Regions from separate parts of the Tatumella sp. UBA2305 genome, predicted to be linked through region 1. Evidence: predicted binding sites of a transcription regulator. Region 1 holds the regulator's gene; each other region holds the start of a gene.
What was found. Region 1 encodes Fur, which represses iron uptake genes when iron is present. Its sites were predicted from a motif close to ATAATAATGAGAACNACTATCAA; they were not measured.

Region 1 (5,799 bases):
GAAATATCTGATGTTTTTTTTAATTCTCGCCGGGCTGACAGCATGCCAGCAAAAGATCTCACCGGCGGACGACGCAGAAAATCAGGAAACTGTCAGTCCGCGTGATTATCAAAAGTGTATCAATGCACTGAAAAGTGGTGATGACGAGGATGCTGTTGACAGTTGCCATCAGGTAACCGAAGAAATCCGAGAGAAGTAAAAAATACACACCGTGAATTAAGGATGAGTCATGAAATTCAGTCGAAAACATCTGCTGGCATGTTTGGCCAGCACACTGCTGGCAGGCCCGGCGGCCAATGCCTCTCAGCAAACAATCGATCAGATCAGCCGCTTTGGTGTTAAATTCTCTGTGCAGGATAATCTTGCCGCCACCCATGGTGTGGATTGTGCGGCACTCGGCGGTGACTGGGGATCCTGCTATCGGGCGACAATCAAGCTGAGTAACCCCGGCAAAACGCTCAATGATAAGGACTGGACGATTTATTTTTCTGGCATCCGACAGGTACTGGCCAGCGAAAATGACCAGTTTAAAATTACACATGTGGTAGGTGACCTGCATAAAATTGAACCGACGGAAAAGTTTCCCGGTTTCCCCGGCGGGCAATCTGTCAGCTTACCGGTGATAAATGAATACTGGCAGGTATCGTTAAGTGACGTCTTGCCACGCTGGTATGTTACATCGACCCAAGGGGTACCAAAAGTTATAGCGGTCACTGACACCGACAAGATGCAGGACATTGCTGAGGTTCCTGTCAGTCAGTGGCGGAGAAGCCCGACGGATGCCAATATCCTGATGACCGCGGAAAACCGTTATCAGCAAAACCTGCAGACCCGCTTGCTGGAACCCCGGCAGTTGCGGGGGCAAATTATTCCGACGCCGTTGAAAGTGGTCTTAGGCACAAAAGATATCAGCCTGAAACAGGGCATCATAGCCGATTTGACAGCGTTGCCCCCGGAAACCGCTCGTACGGTAAATCAGGCACTGAACAACGCTGGTATCTCATCAGGGCAAGGTTATCCGTTACAGACAAGGATCGAACCTTCAGCATTTCAGGGGAAAAAGGTAAAACAGGGAGCTTACCGGCTGGAAATTACCCCGCAAAAAGCCGTGATCACCGGTTATGACGGGCAGGGAGTATTTTATGGTCTGCAATCGCTACTGCAGTTGATCCCCCTGGATGGAGAACCACTCATTCCGGTAATGAGTATCGAAGATGCCCCGCGTTTTGCCTACCGCGGAATTTTCATCGATGTGGCCAGAAACTTTCATTCCAAAGCGGCCATCATGCGTACCCTGGACCAAATGGCGGCCTACAAACTTAATGTTCTGCACCTGCATCTCAGTGATGATGAGGGATGGCGAATTGAGATCCCGGGATTGCCTGAACTTACACAGGTGGGAAGTCAGCGTTGTCATGATTTGAGTGAAACCCGTTGTCTGTTACCTCAATTGGGTTCCGGTCCGGACAATACGACTACCGGCAGCGGCTATTTCAGCCGACAGGACTATATCGACATTGTGAAGTATGCCAATGCCAGACAGATTCGGGTGATACCAGAAATTGATATGCCTGCACATGCCAGAGCAGCAGTCATTTCAATGGAGGCAAGATATAAAAAACTGATGGCAGAAGGAAAATCATTACAGGCAATGGAATATCGTTTACAGGATGAAGGTGATGATTCTCAGGTGACTACCGTACAATTTTATGACCGGACCAGCTTTGTGAATCCCTGCCTGCCTTCAACCTTAAGATTCACCAATAAGGTGATGTCTGAAATCGTTCGTATGCATCAGGAGGCCGGACAACCGTTGACTCGTTGGCATTTTGGTGGCGACGAAGCCAAAAATATCTATCTGGGGCCGGGGTATACTGATACTGCAAACCCCGAAGCAGGTAAAGGTCAGCGGGACCTTAGCCGCCAGGATAAGCCATGGGCAAAATCAGCGCAATGTGCATCATTGCTGAAAAGCGGTCAGGTGGCCAGCTTAAATGCACTGCCTGGCTGGTTTGCTTTACAGATCAGTGATATTGCGAAAAAGCAGGGTATGGAAGGGATTCAGGCCTGGCAGGATGGGCTGAAAGAAAACCGTGATAACCAACAGTTCGCCACGGCGAGAAATGCGCTGAACTTTTGGGATACGCTGTACTGGGGAGGGAGCGGTTCAGTCAATGACTGGGCAAATAAAGGCTATCGTGTGATTGTTTCTAATCCGGATTATCTGTATCTGGATATGCCTTATGAAGTGAATGCTGTAGAACCTGGTTATTACTGGGCGACAAGGTATAGCGATGAGCAGAAAATTTTCCGTTTTACCCCGGATAATCTGCCACAAAATGCCGAAATTTCTACGGATCGCGACGGACAGATATTTGCTGCAACCTCAGAAGGGCCATGGCCGGGGGCTTACGGGATGTCTGCGCAGATCTGGAGCGAAGTGGTCCGTACCGATCAGGATATGGAATACCGGCTATATCCGAGATTATTTTCTGTGGCTGAACGCGCCTGGCATAAAGCCGACTGGGAACTCGATTACCAGCAGGGGAGGCGGTTTGAGAAGGGCGTAACGCATTATGTCGATCAGCAACGGCTGGATAACGACTGGCAGCGGTTTGCCAATCTGCTGGGACAGTCAGTGTTGGCACGGCTGGATGCCAGCGGTATTGCTTACAGAATTCCGGTGCCGGGGGCAGAAATTCGCTCGGGCCGTCTCTGGGTGAATACTTCGTTACCCGGGACAACTGTCGAATTTTCTACGGATGGTGGGCAACAGTGGTTGCGTTATAACCCGCAACAGGCACCAATGGTGACAGGTGATGTACTGATCAGGTCAGTTAGTCCGGATGGAAAACGTTTCAGTCGCAATGTGCCGCTGACTCTGGCCGGAACGACAGATACTGTTATCAGGACCGTTGGAAATAAACAGCCGGACTGAGCTTAATCGCGTTAAATGCTTTTATCTTCGCCAGGGAGCTAACCCCTGGCGAAGAGATTAGCAGAATAGCAGGGAAGGGAGAGGGCGTCCGGTGGTGGCAGGCAACAAAAAACCCGCAAAAGATGCGGGTTTATCAGGTGATTGTGCTACCGGCGACAGACTGTCTCAGCAACTCCTGAATAATCAGTAGGAATACTGATTATTTATCGTTATGCAGCGACTCATCTTCGCGGCAATCGCCTTCGGTACAGTGGCCATACAGATACAGGCTATGGTTCGTCAGCTTAATGCCAAACCGTGTCGCGATTTCACGCTGGCGTTGTTCAATTGACTCATCACTAAACTCAATGACTTTACCGCAGTCGAGGCAAATCAAATGGTCATGATGCTGTTGTTGAGTCAATTCAAAAACTGACTTCCCGCCCTCGAAGTTATGGCGCGTTACGATTCCCGCGTCATCGAACTGGTTAAGCACACGGTATACCGTGGCCAGACCAATTTCTTCACCCATATCGATCAGGCGTTTGTACAAGTCTTCCGCACTGACATGGTGGCATTCTGGTTCCTGAAGCACTTCCAGAATTTTCAGTCTTGGAAGTGTCACTTTCAGACCAGCCTTCTTCAATGCGGAGTTGTTGTCAGTCATGCAGTTTGTGTCCTGTTACTTTTGAAAAATGACTTTGGCAAGAAGCCCTGAAGTTTGGTTAATGACCTTATATTTTTTAATCCATTATAGAACTGATGCACCAAAATTGAAACTACAGCTCTTAAACACTCCCGGAGAAATGCCCACCGGACAAGGAACTGTCACAGAGAAAAAACAGACAGTTTGTTGTTCTCAGGTAACTTCAGTCTTTGTTCCCTGAACCCCTGAAATGTCCGTGTCTGTATTATATGCTGAAGAAATTAATGCGGGTGCTACTGGCCATCTTAGTCATTCCCGCAGGTGCTGAAGTTAACAGTACCACAACTCTGATGAAAAACCCTATTAAGCGTCGAGGATTTCTTTCAGTTGCAGCTCGTCTGACACCTGGTTCACCCACTGGCTGACTCGCTGACTGGTAAGCTCCGGCTGGCGGTCTTCATCAATAGCCAGCCCCAGGAAGTGGCTGTCATCCGCCAGGCCCTTGGAGGCTTCAAAATGGTAACCGGCAGTTGGCCAGTGACCTACAATTACGGCACCGTTTGGTTCGATAATGTCACGGATCGTGCCGAGAGCATCACAGAAATATTCCGCATAATCTTCCTGGTCACCACAACCGAACAGAGCGACCAGCTTGCCGTTAAAATCAATTTCTTCCAGGGTAGGGAAGAAATCATCCCAGTCGCACTGTGCTTCACCGTAGTACCAGGTCGGGATACCCAGCAACAGAATATCGAAAGCTTCCAAATCTTCTTTGGTACTTTTCGCGATGTCGTGCACTTCAGCAACGTCCTTACCCAATTGTTTTTGGATCATTTTTGCGATGTTTTCAGTGTTGCCGGTATCGCTGCCAAAAAAGATGCCTACGATTGCCATGTGGGTATAACCTCTTGAATCTTCAGATCAGATAATTGTAATTTCAGTACAGATATGCAGATGATAACAGACCTGTGTGGTGTGAGAAACTTGTAAACAGGCCAGATTTGCTCCTGAGTGCGGTTGTCCGAACCTAATCTTGTTTCAGTTGAGCCAGAATAATTTGTTCTATGAGTTCACTTCGACTCAGGTTTTGTTCTGCCGCCAGAGAGTTCAGAGCATCGACAATGTCACTGCTCATCTTGAGTTCAACCCGCTGTAGTCCACGGACTTTATCGCGTTTTAGCTGATTGCGTTTATTTATCCGCAATTGCTCATCCCGCGAGAGCTGACTGGTTTTGGGACGACCTGGCCGGCGTTCGTTGGCGAACAAATCGAGCGTAGTACGATCCGTATTTTCTTTTGCCATGATTTTTGAAACTGAACACCTGCGTTGTATCAGATACACGCAGAAAAATGATGAATGAACACAGTTATCATGTTAAAAGCACACGATAAAAATTTAGCGCGCAATCATACTCCAGTGCGATGAATGACGCCAATACTTATACAGTTTCACTCCGGAGTTTTCGCCGCCAGTGACAGAAAACGTTGTACCGCACTGATGACCGCCCGGGGTTTTTCTGCATGTACCCAGTGCCCGGCGCCGGCGACAATATGCGCTTTGGCCTGCGGGAACTGTGCCAGCAGTTCAGCCCGGTAGCGATTATCCAGATAGGGTGAGTTGCCACCTGCAATAAATAAGGCCGGGCCAGGCCAGGCAGGACAGGTTTTCCAGCCGGTGATGGCTTCATAATTGTCCCAGAGTACCGGGATATTAAATAGCCATTCCCCCTGGTGGAATGATTTCAGCAGAAAATTAATGACCATTTCATCATTAAGAACAGGGCGCATTAATTCTGCCGCAGATTCTCTGCGGGTAATACCGGCATCACTTACGATACGTAGTGCCGTAAAAATATCATCATGTCGCCTGACCGGATAATTTACCGGAGCAATATCGATCATTATCAGGCGGCGTACTCTGTCCGGGGCCAGCGCTGCCAGCGCCATTGCGATTTTTCCCCCCATAGAGTGACCAATCACATCCACCTGATCCAGTTGGTAGTGATCGAGGGTGTCTGCCATATCCTGAGCCATCGCTGAGTAATTCATTTCCGTGGAGCGGGGAGAGTGGCCGTGATTTCTGACATCCACCTGTAATACCCGGGTCAGAGGTTTCAGGCTGCGGGCCAATACCCCCAGATTATCCAGACTGCCGAACAGGCCATGTATTAGCAGGACCGGGGACGAATCTTCATCAATTTGCTCAGTTTGCAGACGGCTGTTTAAAATCATGGCA
Region 2 (5,799 bases), on a different contig from region 1:
ATTGCCTCGCCGGCGTTTCGGTGCCAATGCCTGCCATCTCATACATGTCACGCAGACAACTGATCTGGGTACTGGAAGGTGAACTGGTGTTTAGCGAAGGCAATCATCAATTTACACTGGACCGCGGCGACTGCCTGGAATTAGGAGATCCTGTGGATTGTATCTTTACTAATGCCAGTGACCAGTTATGCCGCTACGCCGTGGTGGTCCTGAAGTCACAGTAATCAGAGGCTGGCAGAAGACCTGTCGGCCATGGTTATTGCTGCTGTGACACCCGCAGCAGTGCTTGTTCCAGAGATGCCGGGAACATCTGACCGTGGCTCAGCCCGGGGAATAGCAGATAACTGGCCGCAGCGCCTTTATCATGCAACTGAGTCACGGTTCTGCTGACCGCACCCAATACATCACTCCCCGGTGCCGCATTTTTCCGTTGCGGATCGCCATCACCTTCCATCAGAAACAGTTGTTTATCCCGCAGCTGTTCAGCCGGAAGTGACGTCATCTGTGTCAGCAGGCTAAAGTCCATCTGCCCCAGCGATGGACTGGCGGAATAATACTGATGAAAGAAATCCGAATTAACATACGAGTCCAACACCCATAGTCCGGCAAATGAGTGTCCCCAGACCCCACGTTGCGCGGTATTCAGTGGCAGACCTTTTTCTGCCTGCGGTGCGATGGTATCTTCCAGCAATTTACGAAACACCAGACTCCCGCCGGTGGGTCTGCCACGGCTCATCTGTTGCAGGGATCTTCCGTCCCCGGACGCCTCAGGGGTATAGTCGTAGGTCCGGGCGTTAAGATCGAATGGCAGGTCGGTCTGATAACCGACCGCTACAATCACCGGTGGGTTATGTTGTGACAGTTTTTCCAGCAGCGGTTCAGAGAGCTTATCCATCACTGAGTTACCGTCCAGCATATACAGCACGGGATACCCTTTCAACGGCGGTATTTTATCAGGAATCGCAGTCCACACCCTGTAATGTCGCTGTCCATCTGCCGAATCGAAACTGTTCATCCTGAAGTGGTAGACTGCCGAACCTTTGTCAGCAATGTTAGGTCCCAACGGGGCCATATTGGGTCTGGCATTTGCCACAGAGCAGGTGCCAACTAACCAACCGCTAATACAGATCAGCGATATCAGAGTCTTGTAGCCAGTCAGTCTGCGGCCAGAAACATTCATCAACATCTTTCTCCAATCGTCATACCGCCGGCAAAAAACGGTGGTATCGGGTTAACTCTGTCAGACAGTCAGCGAAAATCAGGGCAACAGAACGCCGCCCTGTTGTACTGATTATCAGAAGTGCATTCCCAGTTCCATGTAGTAAGTACGTCCTGACTCATTATAGGTCCGGGCACCGGCTCCATAAGCGTAAGTTCCACTGGCTCCGGAAGTTAAGGCATTACCCTCACGGTAGTGACGTTTATCCAGCAGGTTATCGATACCTGCAGTCACATCCACATTTTTATTCACACTGTAGACTGCGCTAAATCCAAATACCGCATAAGGATTCACCTGCCAGGTTTCTGTGCCGGAAGTAGCGACTCCCTGAGTATTATATTTTTGCGGTTTTTGTCTGCCATACCAGGTCATGGTCCCCTGAACAGCCAGGTCATTGGTCGCCTGCCAGTCCAGAGTAGAGTTGATAGTAAATTTAGGAATAATCGACAGATAATCACCGGTAGATTTATTCTCATTCGCAATGATATAGGTGAAGTTGTTATTCATCGTCACGCTATCACTGATCGGGAAGTTAAGGGTACCTTCCAGTCCCTCCACCAGTGACTTAGGTACATTGGCCCACTGATAAACATTTGAAGTACCGTTGTAGTACGAAGAGGTGGTACCGGCCTGGATCTTGTTACGGTAATCGTTGCGGTACCAGGTCAGACCGGCCTGAACACCATCGTGATGGTATTCAATCCCAATTTCTTTATTGATGCTGGTTTCAGCCTTCAGGTTTTTATTACCCTGCAGGTAGCAAGTAGACCCTGTGTCATAACAACCGTTGCCATTGCTGTACAGCAGGTAGTTCGGGTTGGTCTGGTAAAGATTTGGCGCTTTCCATGCACGCGCAATCCCCATCTTCAGAGTGAAGTCATCACCCAGATCCTGAGACAAATTCAGAGACGGACTGACATTACTGCCGGTATAAGACTGATGGTTAAAACGCACTCCTGGCGTGAGACGGGTTGAATCGGTCAGGTCGATATTATCTTCGGTATAGATACCCCAGATATTCGCCGAGCTGTATTTACTTCGGTTGGTTTCAGAGACTCCGTCAATTTCTGACGTCGCGGTATAGGAATTCGACGTCGGATCCTTCATCGCCTGATGGTTAAATTCAGCGCCAAAAGTCAGGTTTTGCTGCACCCAGCCATTGATCGGAATGTTAATATCCGAGTGGACATTGGTATCATTCAGATTAATGGTGGCGAAACCTTCATCGGTGCTCGAAAACAGCCCTTCCAGGCCGCCGGATAAACCTTCTTTCAGGCGGGTATTACGGGTTTTCTCGAACTGGATGTAGTTATTGGTGGTGACACCATTATCCCAGGCACCGGTATATTTCAGCGCCAGAGTCTGGCGATAAATAATGTTGGTTGCCTTACCGTAGTAAGCTTTGGTCAGAGTTGAACTGTTAGTATTCTGGGTATCTCCGGCATACAGGTTACCCTGACGGCTGTAGCCAGCATCTAGTTCCAGCGCCTGCATCGGGGCAAATTCCCAGCGCAGCACACCGTTAATATTTTTGTTGATGACCCCTTCACGGCCCGCCGGAACCTGACCTGCATATTTCCCGGTACGTTCTGCGGAATGGCCGTCGTTTATATTCTGACCATCGGCCTGGGTCTTACTCCAGTTACCGTACAGACGCATCGTCAGGTTATCGGTCAGCCCGCCACTCAGGTCGAAGTTTTCACGTTTGGTCGCGCCTTCCTGTTTGTGTTCCGGTACGTTGTAATAACTGTTAAAGCTACCATGCCAGGTTTTACCGGTCGGTTTAGTGACAATATTCACTACCCCGCCCATAGCTCCATTTCCATACATAGCTGCAGCAGGCCCGCGAATAACTTCGATATGATCGATCATCTCCGGAGGCACCCAGTTGCTGTCGCCACGAGTATCACGTTCGCCACGCCAGCCATAACGTACGGAGTTCTTGCTGCTGACCGGCATACCGTCGATAAGGATCAGAGTATTTTCCGGTCCCATACCACGGATATCAATCTGTCGGTTGTTACCGCGCTGACCACTGGTAGAGTTGCCCGTCAGGTTAACGCCAGGCATGGTACGGATAATTTCAGATACATCGCGCTGAATGGGATGTTTTTTGATAGCTTCCTGATCGATGATCGAGACTCCCGGCGCCTGTAAGGTCTGTACCCGCCCGGTCACTACTATGGTGGATCCATCTTCTTTCTTCGCTTCAGGAGCGGATGCGTGTTTGGTTTCAGGAGAGGCCGGTTTTGTCACTGCTGCTGCGGTGTTTTGTGTGGAATTTTGATCCAAAGTATCGGCTGCTTCAGATACAGGGATAATAAAACTGCCTGCTACCAGCGATGCCAGCAGCGAGTATTTCAATGAGTTATTTGCCATAGAGGAGTAAAATTGTGGTGTATTATTATTGAACACAAATAGTAATGAGAATCATTATTGATTTCAATAACACTCTGAAATACAAACGTAAGAAAATCGTAAAGCGCTTCATCCTGCCTCAGGCAAAGGTGATATTCTCCGTGACTACGGGTCTATTGAGCCATTTTTCATTAATAAATGATCAATAAACTCCGATAATTTAGTCATTTTTTTATTGGAATACATAATTTATTACAAATAGAATGACCCACAATTTTAGCGACAAGTGTCCGTAGAATTTAAGGTTGCAATGAATACATCCCGACAGGGTATCTATCTGGTTTTACTCGCCGCCACGCTGTGGGGAAGCTCAGGAGTCTGTGCCCAGTATCTTTTTGAATCATATCATTTCAGTGCCGGCGGAATGACAATGCTCCGCCTGCTGGCTGCCGGTCTGCTGCTGACCTTGCTTGGAATATTACAAGGCAATCATCCGTTGGCCATGTTCCGCGAAGCTACTTCCTTCAAACGACTGCTGATTTTCAGTGTCTTTGGTACCCTGCTGGTCCAGCTCTCTTTTCTTATCACGATTCAGAAAACCAATGCGGCAACGGCGACGGTATTACAGTTTCTGGCCCCGGTGGTGCTGGTGTTGTATACCATGTTCAGCAAGCGAACCTTGCCTGGGCTGATGACTTTTATCGCTGTACTGACTTCGCTGGCAGGTACGCTATTAATGGCGACTCACGGTGATCTGTCCTCATTACAACTTCCGGTATGGGGGCTCATCTGGGGATTAATTTCTGCCGGCGCAGCGGCATTTAACTCATCTTACTCGTCAAAACTGATCCGCCAGTTCGGTACCTTACCGGTGGTCGGAATCAGTATGCTGATTGCCGGAGGCTGTCTGGTTCCGTTTTGCCTGCCGGGACTTCACCTTGGGCAGCTGGATACCACTGGCTGGCTGGCGTTGGGATATCTGGTGCTGGTAGGAACCGCCTTAACTTTCAGCCTGTTCCTGAAAGGTGCCTTTCTGACCGGCAGCCAAAATGCCAGCATCCTGAGCTGTGCTGAACCTCTGAGCAGTACAATACTGTCAGTATTAATACTGGGAGTATCTTTTGGCGTGGCTGACTGGACAGGATCGCTGCTGATTATTCTGTCGGTAATATTTATTACCTTAGCACCGGACAGACAGCGGGCAAAAACCACCTTAACTGAGCTGTAACTCCGTCATCTCACAGGGAAAGGTTGATTCTACAGAGGTAAGGCCGAAAAGAGATTACCGGCAGGCGTATAGCCTGCCGTCAGTCACTAGACTTCGATGTCAACTTTATCACCGCGCTCCTGCAACCAGTTACGGCGGTCTTCTGAACGTTTTTTCGCCAGTAACATATCCATGACTTTGAGAGTTTCATCCACATCATCGTCATCAACGGTCAGTTGGACCAGGCGGCGGGTATTAGGATCAAGAGTCGTTTCCCGTAACTGCAGCGGATTCATCTCACCCAGGCCTTTAAAGCGCTGGACGTTGACCTTACCGCGTTTACGTTTCAGTTGTTCCAGAACCCCGGCTTTCTCGTCTTCATCCAGCGCATAGTAGACTTCTTTGCCAAGATCGATACGGTACAAGGGAGGCATGGCAACATAGACATGACCCCCTTTTACCAGCGAACGGAAATGACGAACGAACAGCGCGCACAGTAAGGTGGCAATATGCAGCCCGTCAGAATCGGCATCGGCCAGGATACAAATCTTACCGTAGCGTAGCAGGCTGAGATCTTCGCTGTCCGGATCGATACCGATGGCTACAGAAATATCATGAACTTCCTGCGAAGCCAGCACTTCATCCGAAGAGACTTCCCAGGTATTCAGTATCTTGCCTTTCAACGGCATAATGGCCTGATACTCCCGATCGCGGGCCTGTTTCGCAGAGCCTCCTGCGGAATCACCCTCGACCAGGAACAGTTCGGTTTTGTTCAAATCCTGCGCGGTGCAGTCGGCCAGTTTGCCAGGCAGTGCCGGACCACTGGTAATTTTCTTACGTACCACCTTTTTCGCCGCCCGCATCCGCCGCTGGGCGCTGGCAATAGCCATCTCTGCCAGTTGTTCTGCCAGCTGGACATTCTGGTTCAGCCACAGGCTAAAGGCATCTTTCACCACTCCGGACACAAAGGCTGCCGTCTGCCGGGAAGAGAGACGCTCTTTGGTCTGTCCGGCAA
Region 3 (5,799 bases), on a different contig from region 1:
AGCTCAGATTCTCCCAGTGCAGGGTTTTCCAGCCCACAGGGACCGGAGCAGCATCCGGTTGCTGTTCTGACGGCTGCGGCGGGAATATTTCATTAATTTTTTTAAACGCCAGCTCACCGGTGAGTAAGGTTGGCCAGGCCCCGATGGCCTGTAATAACGGTGAACGCATAAATAATACGGTGAGAGAAAACGAGGTAGCGATAGTTTCTGAAATCCACCCCAGCGCCTGAGAGGCCAAAAAAATCAGGCCAATCAGACCCAGCATCATGATATTCGACCAGTTAATCGCCGACAGATGAAAACTGTCAGCACGGATAATATGTTGCCGGTATCCCAGGGCCGCCTGCTGATAGTCGTTGTCATAGAAATGCCGGGCACGAGCCGGATTGAGCCCCAGTTCCTTTTTGCCGTGGATCACTACCTGAAACACATCCTGTAAATCACTCTCATACTCACGAACCTTCCGGATATGCTCATAGACCTTAGACACCATCCGGTAGCCCAGGTAGAAAGTTAAGCCCATCCAGATAACCACGATTGCCAGTACCGGTAATGACAGATAGCCAAGATACACAATGGCCACCCCGCCGAGCACGACGCCCTGAATCAGTTCCGGCAGCCGGACAAACGCTAACGTGATATTACGAATATCGGGTCCCAGCAACGACAACAACTCACCATTGCCCTGCTGTTCCAGTTTATCCAGCGGAGTGGCCATCATCTGTAAAATCATCCGGCTGCGTTTTTGCCAGATAAAATGGTGACCAAGTGCCGTTAGTGTCCATTGCGCCGCCAGAGTGATCAATAGTAGCAGAATCAGCAGCCCTGCCAGCCTGGCCAGCCCGCCATACAGCGAGCTTTCATGGGAAAGCGTCTGATTGATGTAGGAAATGGTGAAGATACCAAGACAGGCACTGATCAGATTCAGCACAATGATGCCACTGATCGCCATGAAATGTTGTTTAAGAATCGATTTAAGTAGCGACATAATTCACAGTAAAAAAATCCCGCCAGGTATCCCGGCGGGTTAACAGGAATATCAACAAGCGATTTAGAAATCGACACTCATTGACAACTTCAGGGTACGTGGATCGCCCTGGGTCAGATAGCCATTGCTCTGACCAATGGTTTCCCAGTACTTTTTATTGGTAACATTTTCAAGCCCGGCACGCCAGGTCAGACGAGTATTCTGCAGTGACATGGCATATTGGACACCAAGATCTAAGCGCGTCCAGGAAGGCAACTTCATGGTATTTTGCACATTATAATACTGGTGACTGGTATGGATCAGCGTCCCGGAAATCGTCACTCCCTGCAGACCCGGCAGATCCCATTCTGAGCCGAGGACCCACTGGTTACGTGGTACACCTACAGCATCGTTACCGTCGGAGCCGTCACTGGTATTATGCATAATGGGTCTCAACCAGGTGCTGCCCGCATTCACTCGCCAGCCAAGGATGGGTTCACCAAATACATTGACTTCAATCCCCTGGTTTCGTTGTTCGCCGGTTAACCGATAGTATTCATCACTATCAAGGCGCCCCACCATTTTACGCATGTCAAATAAGGCCAGGTTTCCGCCAAATCGTTCGCGTTGCACTTTAAGTCCAACTTCATTTTGTCGTGTACGGCCAATCCCCGGAACCTGTCCTGCATTCGAGGCATTACTAGGCGCAGCAGATGACGCCTGCAACCCCTCTATATGGTTAGCATATAAGGATAACCAGTCCTGAGCCTTCCACACCACCCCATAGACTGGAGACCAGCGATGCGCATCGAATGCACCCGTGGTATCTTCTTCTCCGGTATATTTATAGTTACGGACCCGAATTTTCTGATAACGAGTGCCTACGGTAAACAGAAGTTTATCGTCTAACACGCCTAACGTATCAGAGAAAGAAGCGCCGTTATTGGTGGTACGATTGCGTACCGATGGTGCCTGCATATGGCCGCCAAAATAGATCATATCACCGGCATAGACATCCGAGGGGTGATAAATATTCGGTCCGGTAAAACCACCTGACATCTCATAGGCGCTGGCTACTCTGTTATAAATCCCGGAATAACCGACATTAATCTGATGGCTTACCGGACCTGTGTCGAATTTACCCCGTACGCCAGCCATCCCGGTTATCGTATCCGCGGTATAGTGAGTATCCAGACGGTTCATGGTGGAATCGCCCTGCAAATCAGAAACCACCGGGGAAGCACTGGCCGACCATTCATTGGTATGGTTAGCCCCGACGGCGCTGTAAAAAACCCAGTCATCATTAAGATGATAGTCATTTTTCATCATCGCATAGCGGGTAGTAAGATCGGCATAGTTCCAGGGTTGACCGTAATTGGTACGTGGGTCGGGCACCGCTGGAATTTCTGTCATTCCACTGGCTAAGCGAATACCCTGTCGGCCGTTATGGATGGTGCTTTTAACGTAGCCCAGGTCCAGGGAGCTTTGCAGTTTATCGCCGTGATAATCCAGCCCCAGAAAGGCGCCGGTGGTACGATCTTTTTCGTTATGAACCTCAGTTTCACCTTCACGGTGAACCACGTTAAACCGCACTCCAAACTGGTCGTTATCGCCAAACCGCTGGCCGATGTCGGCACTAATACCGGGTTGTTTGCGTGAGGTATAGTCCACCGATACCCGACGGGTCGGCACGCTGGTGGCGTGTTTGGATTCGATGTTGATATTCCCGCCTACCCCTGTTCCTCCCGCGGGGACTCCGTTAAGAAAGGCGCTGGACCCTTTTATCACTTCCACGCGTTCCACATCTTCCAGTGGCAGGATCTGGCGAGGCAGAACGCCATACAGGCCATTCAGTGAGATATCATCGCCGTATAAGTCAAAGCCACGGATACGGAATCCTTGCGAAAAGTTGCCATAACCCCGCACGTTCTGGATGGAGGAGTCATTCTTCACCACATCCTGGAGCGTTCTGGCCTGCTGGTTGTCAATCAGTTTCGAGGTATAGCTGATCACATTAAACGGCACATCCAGCGCTTTCTGCTCGCCTAATACCCCAAGCCTTGCACCATTCGCAATACCGCCATCAAGGAAGGCAGGTACCGGGTCTTGTCCGTTATTGGTGGTATCCGCATTCGGTTTGGCCCGCACTACCAGCGTATTGTCGGTGGAACTGGTACTGGCGTTATCCGCCGCCAGGGCATAAGCACTGAAGGGTAACAATGCCATCAGAATTGCCTGATTGAGTCTGGTAGGTGTAAAGCTACTGCCACGTTTTTTCATTTGTTTGCCTGGTTTAAAATCGTTAATCAATCGCAAGAACAATGCTTTCTGCAGGTAAATTTACTAACAGAGCGGGTGAAAAATGGTACAAAACGTAAGATAATAATGTAAGTATTTATCATTTGCATTATTATTCCTCGGATTTTAATGTGCATAACGGAAAAAGCCATGTCACAAATGCTGACCACAGCCGAACCGGTATTTACCGGGGTGCCTGCCAGTATCGTTTGCCAGCCGGAAACCTTTAGCAGTCTGCTGCCAGCCCACTGGCAGACGCTCTCTGCCGCCGGAAAAACCGCCTGGATATCGTTGTGGTCACAGTGGTATTTTGCCGGCACCCTGTTGGGCTGGGCCGATCAGTTATGCAGTGAACATCAGTCCTGCCCACTCTGGGAATTCAGAGGACAACTGCAAATAAATGACCGTGGCTGTCCGGAACACTGGCTGAACCGGGGCAATCCCAGTGGGTCGCTGAGCGAAAGCCAGAAACGGCAACAACTGGATCTCCTGATTCACCGTTTTATTGCGCCCGTCTGCCAAACCCTCGCGGTTTTTGCCGCCAATAACCTCACCGTGTTCTGGAGCAATGCGGCGGTCAGGCTATGGCAAGGAATGCAACGTGCGATTGAAAAACAGGCTGACGTGCGGGTGCTGCAGGAGATGTTCTCTGCCCCGCGTCTGGAAGATGATCAGGTTAACCGGTTATATTTGCCGCTACGCAGGGTGATGAAGGAAGATGGCAGCGAACAGATGCAGCGCCGTCATTGCTGCCTGATCTTCCGCCTGGACGAATTTGAGAAATGCCCTTCCTGTCCGTTGCAAAAATGCAGCAAAAATTAATCCCATGAGATATCACGTGAATAACCAGCAAACTGCTGCTGCAGCAGCAACCTTTAGCCTGAGGCAGGCGCAGGTGAGTATTGATAACCGACAGTTGCTCAAACCATTGTCCATTGAGTTTACCCCGCACAGAATAACCGGATTAATCGGTCATAACGGTTCCGGAAAATCCACACTGATTAAGCTTCTGAGCCGGCAAAACCCGGGGTTTTCCGGTAGCGTTCAATGGAACGGCAAACCCCTTGCTGAGTGGGGTTCCAGAGAATTTGCCCGCCAGGTGGCTTACCTGCCGCAAACCCTGCCCGTTGCCGAAGGAATGACAGTCACAGAACTGGTGGCGCTGGGCCGTTACGCCTGGCATGGTGCGCTCGGTAAAATGAGTGACCATGACCGGCAATCTGTTGACCAGGCGATTGCCAGTGTTGATCTGAGTTGGGCCGCCGATCATCTGGTCGAGAACCTCTCTGGCGGGGAACGTCAGAGGGCATGGATTGCGATGTGCGTGGTTCAGGGCAGCCATTGCTTATTACTGGATGAACCGACCTCTGCTCTGGATATCGCCCATCAAAAAGAGGTGTTGTCGGTGATTCAACAACTGTGCCGCCAACGGCAGTTAACCGTGATTATGGTACTGCATGATATTAATATGGCGGCGCGGTTTTGTGACGAGTTCGTGGCCCTGAAACAGGGTGAAAAGATCTTCCATGGTAGTGCGGCTGAACTGATGACCGAACAACGGCTGGAACAGATTTATAGTGTGCCAATGGGTGTGATTCATCATCCGGACAGCGGAGATCTGTTAAGTTATGTCCGATAGTCTTAATCACTCTCTGTTGTCAGGTGAATACAGCCGCCGGGAGATCATTGCCAAATCCGCCCTGTTGCTGGCCGCATTGGGTCTGCCCGAATTCACCCTTGCAGGTCAGTCAGGTGAACAGCGCCTGCCACGCGCAGTGGCTCTGGAGTGGTCTGCCGTGGAAACGCTGTATGCGCTGGGTCTGACTCCTGTCGCGGTCAGCGATATCACCGGTTACAACAACTGGGTTTCCAAACCGTCCATTCCGCCGGGGGTCGCTGAACTGGGTCTGCGTACCGAGCCTAACCTTGAGCTACTGGCCAGCCTGGCACCGGATTTACTGATCCTTCCTGAACACTCACCACTGTCTGTGCCACGCTTAGAACAGATTGCGCCGGTATGGCAATACTCCTTTACCGTGCCGGGGAAATCACTGCTGAGTGTTGCTACCCACAATATCCAGCAACTGGCGTCCCGGCTGGGTCGTGACACCGAGGCCCGGCAATATTTGTCAGATTATGCACAACAGCAGGCTGCATACCGTCAGCAACTGCAACCTTTCGCCGGTAAAAAAATACTGATGTTTACTCTGATGTCTTCACGTCAGGCCCTGGTGTTAACTCCGGACAGTCTGTTTGGTGAAGTGTTGCAACAACTGGGTCTGCACTGTGCCTGGCAGGGGGCCACCAGTATCTGGGGCAGCGTGATTATCGGGATAGAACAGTTACTGACATGCGATGCTGATTATGTTCTGCAGTTCTCACATAATGATCAGCCATTGCTGGATAGCTTGTCCGGGTCACCTCTCTGGCAACAAATGCCGTTTAATCAGAATCACCGACGCTGGCTGGTTGAGCCGGTATGGCTGTATGGCAGCCTCTACTCAGCACAGCGCTTTGCCGGAATACTGACACAG
Region 4 (5,799 bases), on a different contig from region 1:
GCCAACGCCATAACATATGAGTTATTTTCCGTTATTTCATTAAGCTGTAACAATTTACAGGTCTGCCCAAGGGGCCGGAAACAAACATAGCGCAACGAATGTTGCTGCATGAAAATCTGTCAGAGAATTTTCTGTCAAAGGGCATAGTACGCCAGATAATCCGCCGGAAACAAACCTTAATTAATCTAATGGCTAAAAAAAATAATTTCCCCGAAGAAATCCCGGGGTAAATTTCGGTTTTTTTCAGGCGGGTAGTACACAGAAGAGACCTTACAGCAAAATACCAGGTCGCTCAGGCCTGTGGCCTGAGCGACAACGGACTACATACTGTGTAGTGGCCCGGCTGCTTTTTTTTGCTGATAACGACGTACCAGGTAACCAATACACAGTGTCCCTACCAGACCACAACAACCGGCAAAGGTCAGCCACGCTCCCGGCATTGATTTGTCGCCGGTCGCATGAATCAGATAACTGGACACCGCCGGGGTAAACCCACCGAATAATGCTGTCGCCAGGCTATAGGCCAGAGAGAAACCCGCAGCCCGTACTTCAGCCGGCATGATCTCAGCCAGATAGACCACCATTGCCCCGTTATAGCTGGCGTAGAGGAACGACAGCCATAGCTCTGCGGTCAGCAGATGCCCAAACGATGGTGCTGCCACCATCCACTTCAGTACTGGCCACGCGGTCAGCATGGTTAACAGGGTGAAAGTAATTAACAGTGGACGGCGACCGATACGGTCAGACAATGTCCCCATGACCGGTAACCAGAATAAATTCGACACCCCCACCAATAACGTCACCATAAAACTCTGGTGGTCCGTCATCATCAGTACTGTCTTACCAAAGGTCGGGGTAAAGGCGGTTATCATATAAAACATGACGGTCGTGGTCACCACCATCAACATCCCGGCCAGCACCAGTGCCCAGTTACTGGCGACCGACCGCATAATTTCTGTCATCCCCGGGCGATGTTTACGCTGCTGAAAACTCTCTGTTTCTTCCAGCATCCGCCGGATATAGAACAGGAAAGGAACAATCAGACAGCCGATAATAAACGGAATGCGCCACCCCCAGTCCGTCACCTGCCCCTTGCCAAGCCACTGATTCAGCATCAGTCCCAGCAACGCTGCAAAGATAACTGATATTTGCTGACTCCCCGACTGCCAGCTGACATAAAAGCCTTTACGCCCTTTGGGGGCGATTTCTGACAGGTAAACGGATACTCCTCCCAGTTCCACCCCGGCAGAGAACCCCTGTAACAGACGGCCGGCCAGGATAATTAACGGAGCCGCAGCGCCAATCGTCTGATATCCGGGGGTCAGAGCAATCGTCAGGGTGCCAATAGCCATCAGTCCCAGGGTCAACAACAACCCTTTGCGACGGCCATGGTGGTCAATATAAGCCCCGAGGATGATAGCCCCCAGAGGTCGCATCAGAAAACCTGCACCAAAAGTCATCAGTGTCAACATCAACGATGAGTAAGGATCGTTGCCAGGGAAAAAGGTTTTAGAAATGGCGGTAGCATAATAGCCAAACACCATAAAGTCGTACATTTCAAGGAAGTTTCCGCTGGTCACCCGGAAAATAGATTTAGCTCCGCTGGTTTTAGTCGCCGGAGCAGAAGTTACCGAATCATTCATTGCTCAACCCTGCCGTTATAGTTTTAGTCTGCTCAGACTATTTACCCCGGTTGATACGGGAAAGATGTGACGGCAGTCATCTTTATGATTTACAGAAACATACAATTTGGTAACAAAATAACAACCACTCAGCCAGGAGCATCAGACTATTTCTGAATAACAGGTAAAAAAAAACCTCCCGGAGGGAGGCTTATTCGGTGTTGCTCAGTGCCGGAATTAATTGGCTGCGGTGCTGCCAGCGCTTTCCAGCCCCATCAGCCCAATTTTCAGATAGCCTGCGGCGCGTAGCTCATCCATCACGCCCATCAGAGTCGCATAGTCCACATCTTTATCCGCCTGGAAGAAAATGGTGGTATCTTTATTGCCACTGGTCTGTGAATCAATGGCTGAAACTAACTGCTCTTTCGAGACTTCGTTATTGCCGACATACAGTTGCTTGTCCGCTTTAATACTCAGATAGACCGGCTTATCCGGACGAGGCTGAGGGACACTGGTTGAAGCCGGCAGGTTAACTTTGACATCCACGGTAGCCAGCGGCGCAGCAACCATGAAAATGATCAATAGCACTAACATGACGTCGATAAACGGCGTCACGTTAATCTCACTCATTTCGCCATCGCTTTCTAAATCATCTTTCAGATGCATAGCCATAGCAATTAACTCACCCGCAGTTTATGTGCCGAAGCCCGCAGTTCTAACGGCTCATGGCTCTGTCCCAAATCCAGATCACGGCTCTGCAGCAATAACACCTGAGCGGCAGTATCGCTTAATGAAGCTTTATATCCGGCAATCATCCGGGCAAACACGTTGTAAATGACTACGGCAGGAATCGCAGCCACCAGGCCAACCGCCGTAGCCAGAAGAGCCTCGGCAATCCCCGGCGCCACCACCGCCAGGTTAGTCGTCTGAGTTTGAGCAATTCCAATAAAGCTGTTCATGATGCCCCATACGGTCCCGAACAGACCAATAAAGGGTGCCACAGAACCGATGGTCGCCAGGAAACCATTGCCCCGTGATGCGTATCGCCCGACAGCAGCAACTTTACGCTCCAGGCGGAAAGCCGTACGGTCTTTAATACCGTCGGTGTCTTCTGCGCCGGCAGAAAGCTGACGTTCATCCTGTGCTTCCGCAATCAGGCTGCGGCAATGGCTGCTGGCTGAGAACTTACTGGCAACCTCCACAGCCTGCTGTAGTGTACGAACTTCTTTCAGTGCTTTCTGTTCTGATTTGAGACGCCGTTTGGCTGAGCTTAATTCGGTAAACTTGCCGAAGAATATTGCCCAGGTAACCACAGAGGCGAGCAATAAACCTATCATTACCACTTTTACAACAATATCAGCATGATGATACATGCCCAGAACGGACAGATCCGTTTGCATCAAATTATTGGTCACCACGAGTACTACCCCATCTCAACGATTAATTTCCTGCTATCCCGCGATGATACCAAATCACAGCTTAATTGATAGTAGTTATCATTAGTATTTACAAATTCTTCTGTTTTTCGTGGCTGATATCAGAGACATTTTGTAGTTTGCCGACAGCGTCCGGATAGCTTGTTATCCATGACGTTGCATGTTATCCGGCCCGCGATTTTTCTTTCTGACTCTGCCCTGAGCAATAATTCATGTTAAGTTGTAGTCAAGGCATTTACAGGCAGAGCAGGAATCAATGACAGACAAGAAATCAGAAAGAAAACTGGAAACCACACTGGTCAGTGCCGGCCGGCAAAAACGCTATACTGCCGGCGCAGTTAACAGCGTAATTCAGCGTGCGTCCTCGCTGGTATTCGACACGGTGGCTGATAAAAAACGTGCCGCCGCAGGACGAACCCGCGGCGAGTTATTTTACGGGCGCCGGGGGACCCTGACCCACTTTTCATTGCAGGATGCCATGACCGAACTGGAAAACGGTGCCGGATGTGCCCTGTATCCCTGCGGTGCTGCCGCCGTGACCAATGCCATTCTGGCGTTTGTTGAAAGCGGTGACCATGTCCTGATGAGCGGCTCGGTTTATGAGCCAACCCGTGATTTCTGTAATGTGATACTGCGTAAACTTAACGTAACGACCACTTTCTTCCCTCATACCAGTGGGGCTGAGATTGTTCAGTGGCTGAAACCGGAAACCAGGGTGGTATTTCTGGAGTCGCCGGCATCCATCACCATGGAAGTCCAGGATATTCCGGCGATTGTCGCCGCCATCCGTCAGACCGCTCCGGACGCCATTATTATGATGGATAATACCTGGGCTGCCGGGGTACTGTTTAACGCGCTCGACTTCGGCATCGATATTTCCATTCAGGCAGGCACTAAATATCTGATAGGGCATTCCGATGCTATGGTAGGCACCGCAGTGGCGAATCAGCGCTGCTGGGACACCTTACGAGAAAATTCCTACCTGATGGGACAAATGGTGGATGCTGATACCGCCTACATGACCTCCCGCGGCCTGCGAACCCTGGGAGTCAGATTGCGCCAGCATGAAGAGAGCAGCATCCGTGTCGCTGAATGGCTGGCGGGTCGTGAAGAAGTCTGGCGGGTCAACCACCCTGCACTGCCTCAGTCACCGGGCCACCTGTTCTGGAAGCGTGATTTTTCCGGCAGTAGTGGTTTGTTCTCATTTATTTTGCGCCGCGAGCTGTCACGTGAAGCACTGGCTGACTTCCTGGATAATTTCCGGCATTTCAGTATGGCTTATTCATGGGGCGGCTATGAATCCCTGATTCTGGCCAATCAGCCACATGAAATTGCGGCCATCCGCCCGGAACAGGAACCACACTTACCTGGAACACTGGTCAGACTGCATATTGGTCTGGAAAACGTCGATGATTTAATTGCTGACCTGGCTGCGGGTTTCGACCGGCTGGCACGCCATACCTGACCATTTATCCGGTCTGAATGGCCGGACATTAATGAGCAGTGTCTGTCGTCAGTTGGCAGATACCGGCAGTATTAACCCCTGACACAGATCAGGTTACGGGAAAAAAAATGAGTGCTATACACGAGATAATCCATGCTCTGTGGCATCAGGATTTTGCCGTACTGGCAGATCCTCATGTTATCTGGATTGTCTACGCGGTGATGTTTTGTATGCTGTTTCTGGAAAACGGGTTATTGCCGGCGGCTTTTTTACCGGGGGACAGTTTATTACTGCTGGCAGGTGCCATGATAGCCAGAGGCGTCATGGGTTTTATTCCGACCATAGTGATCCTCACCTGCGCTGCCAGCCTGGGATTCTGGATGGGTTATCTGCAAGGGCGCTGGCTGGGAAATACCCGACTGGTACAGGGCTGGCTTAAACATTTACCCGCCAAATATCATCAGCGGGCCTGGCAGATGTTTAACCGTCATGGTCTGGCCGCTTTACTGGCAGGCCGGTTTCTGGCGTTTGTCCGCACGGTTCTGCCTACCATGGCCGGAATTTCCGGGCTCAGCAACACCCGTTTCCAGCTGTTCAACTGGTTGAGCGGGCTACTGTGGGTGGTACTGCTGGTCGCCCTGGGTTACGGTTTCAGCCATGTGCCGTTTATTAAACGTCATGAAGATCAGGTCATGACGTTACTGATGCTGTTACCACTGCTGCTGCTGGTCTGCGGTCTGGCTGGCAGCCTGGTATTTCTGTGGAAGAAAAAACGTCAGACCTCTGTCTGAAACGAAACCTGCTGACGTCAGGTATCTGCTATTGCCTGACGTACCCGCTGAATTTCTTCTCCCGGCGTTACCCCGAAATAGCGTTTATATTCGCGTGAAAACTGCGACACACTTTCATAACCCACTTCGATAGCCGCATTGCCGGCTTTCATTTGTTGATGAGCCAGTAACCGTCTGGCCTCATGTAGCCGGTAACGTTTCAGGTATTGCAGCGGTGAGGTCTGCGTGACCGTTTTAAAATGGTGATAAAATGCCGATGTACTCATATTGACCTCGGCGGCCAGCACATCAATACTCAGCCCTGTCCGGTAATCCTGCTCAATTCTGCGCAGGGCTTTGGCTATCTGGCTAATGCGGGTCTGACTGTTGGCCAGAGATAACAGTGCCCTGCCACAAGGGCCGGTCAGCAGATAAAAATACATCTCTTTAATTACCTGGTTCGCCAGCAGTCTGGCTTCCAGAGGCCGGGTCATCATATCCAACAGCCTTTCACTAATTCTCAGCAT

Region 2: the regulator Fur is predicted to act here: its motif matches at 3,637-3,659, upstream of B3Z23_RS10795 (TonB-dependent siderophore receptor).
Region 3: the regulator Fur is predicted to act here: its motif matches at 3,353-3,375, upstream of fhuF (siderophore-iron reductase FhuF).
Region 4: the regulator Fur is predicted to act here: its motif matches at 3,106-3,128, upstream of exbB (tol-pal system-associated acyl-CoA thioesterase).

Annotation. Positions count from the first base shown of each region.
Region 1 covers NZ_DDVT01000019.1:76,153-81,951, forward strand. The annotation lists gene chiQ (ChiQ/YbfN family lipoprotein) at 1-199, shown strand, start outside; gene B3Z23_RS12290 (beta-N-acetylhexosaminidase) at 230-2,938, shown strand; gene fur (ferric iron uptake transcriptional regulator) at 3,138-3,584, opposite strand; gene fldA (flavodoxin FldA) at 3,927-4,457, opposite strand; gene ybfE (LexA regulated protein) at 4,591-4,866, opposite strand; gene ybfF (esterase) at 5,013-5,795, opposite strand.
Region 2 covers NZ_DDVT01000017.1:105,297-111,095, reverse strand. The annotation lists partial or broken gene B3Z23_RS10805 (LacI family transcriptional regulator) at 1-224, shown strand, start outside; gene B3Z23_RS10800 (alpha/beta hydrolase) at 257-1,180, opposite strand; gene B3Z23_RS10795 (TonB-dependent siderophore receptor) at 1,295-3,598, opposite strand; gene B3Z23_RS10790 (DMT family transporter) at 3,888-4,805, shown strand; gene parE (DNA topoisomerase IV subunit B) at 4,892-5,799, opposite strand, start outside.
Region 3 covers NZ_DDVT01000015.1:525,257-531,055, forward strand. The annotation lists gene B3Z23_RS08830 (multidrug ABC transporter permease/ATP-binding protein) at 1-988, opposite strand, end outside; gene B3Z23_RS08835 (TonB-dependent receptor) at 1,052-3,247, opposite strand; gene fhuF (siderophore-iron reductase FhuF) at 3,416-4,087, shown strand; gene B3Z23_RS08845 (ATP-binding cassette domain-containing protein) at 4,104-4,904, shown strand; gene fhuD (Fe(3+)-hydroxamate ABC transporter substrate-binding protein FhuD) at 4,894-5,799, shown strand, end outside.
Region 4 covers NZ_DDVT01000017.1:122,202-128,000, reverse strand. The annotation lists gene B3Z23_RS10890 (MFS transporter) at 321-1,643, opposite strand; gene exbD (TonB system transport protein ExbD) at 1,860-2,294, opposite strand; gene exbB (tol-pal system-associated acyl-CoA thioesterase) at 2,300-3,037, opposite strand; gene metC (cystathionine beta-lyase) at 3,315-4,523, shown strand; gene B3Z23_RS10870 (DedA family protein) at 4,631-5,293, shown strand; gene B3Z23_RS10865 (AraC family transcriptional regulator) at 5,311-5,799, opposite strand, start outside.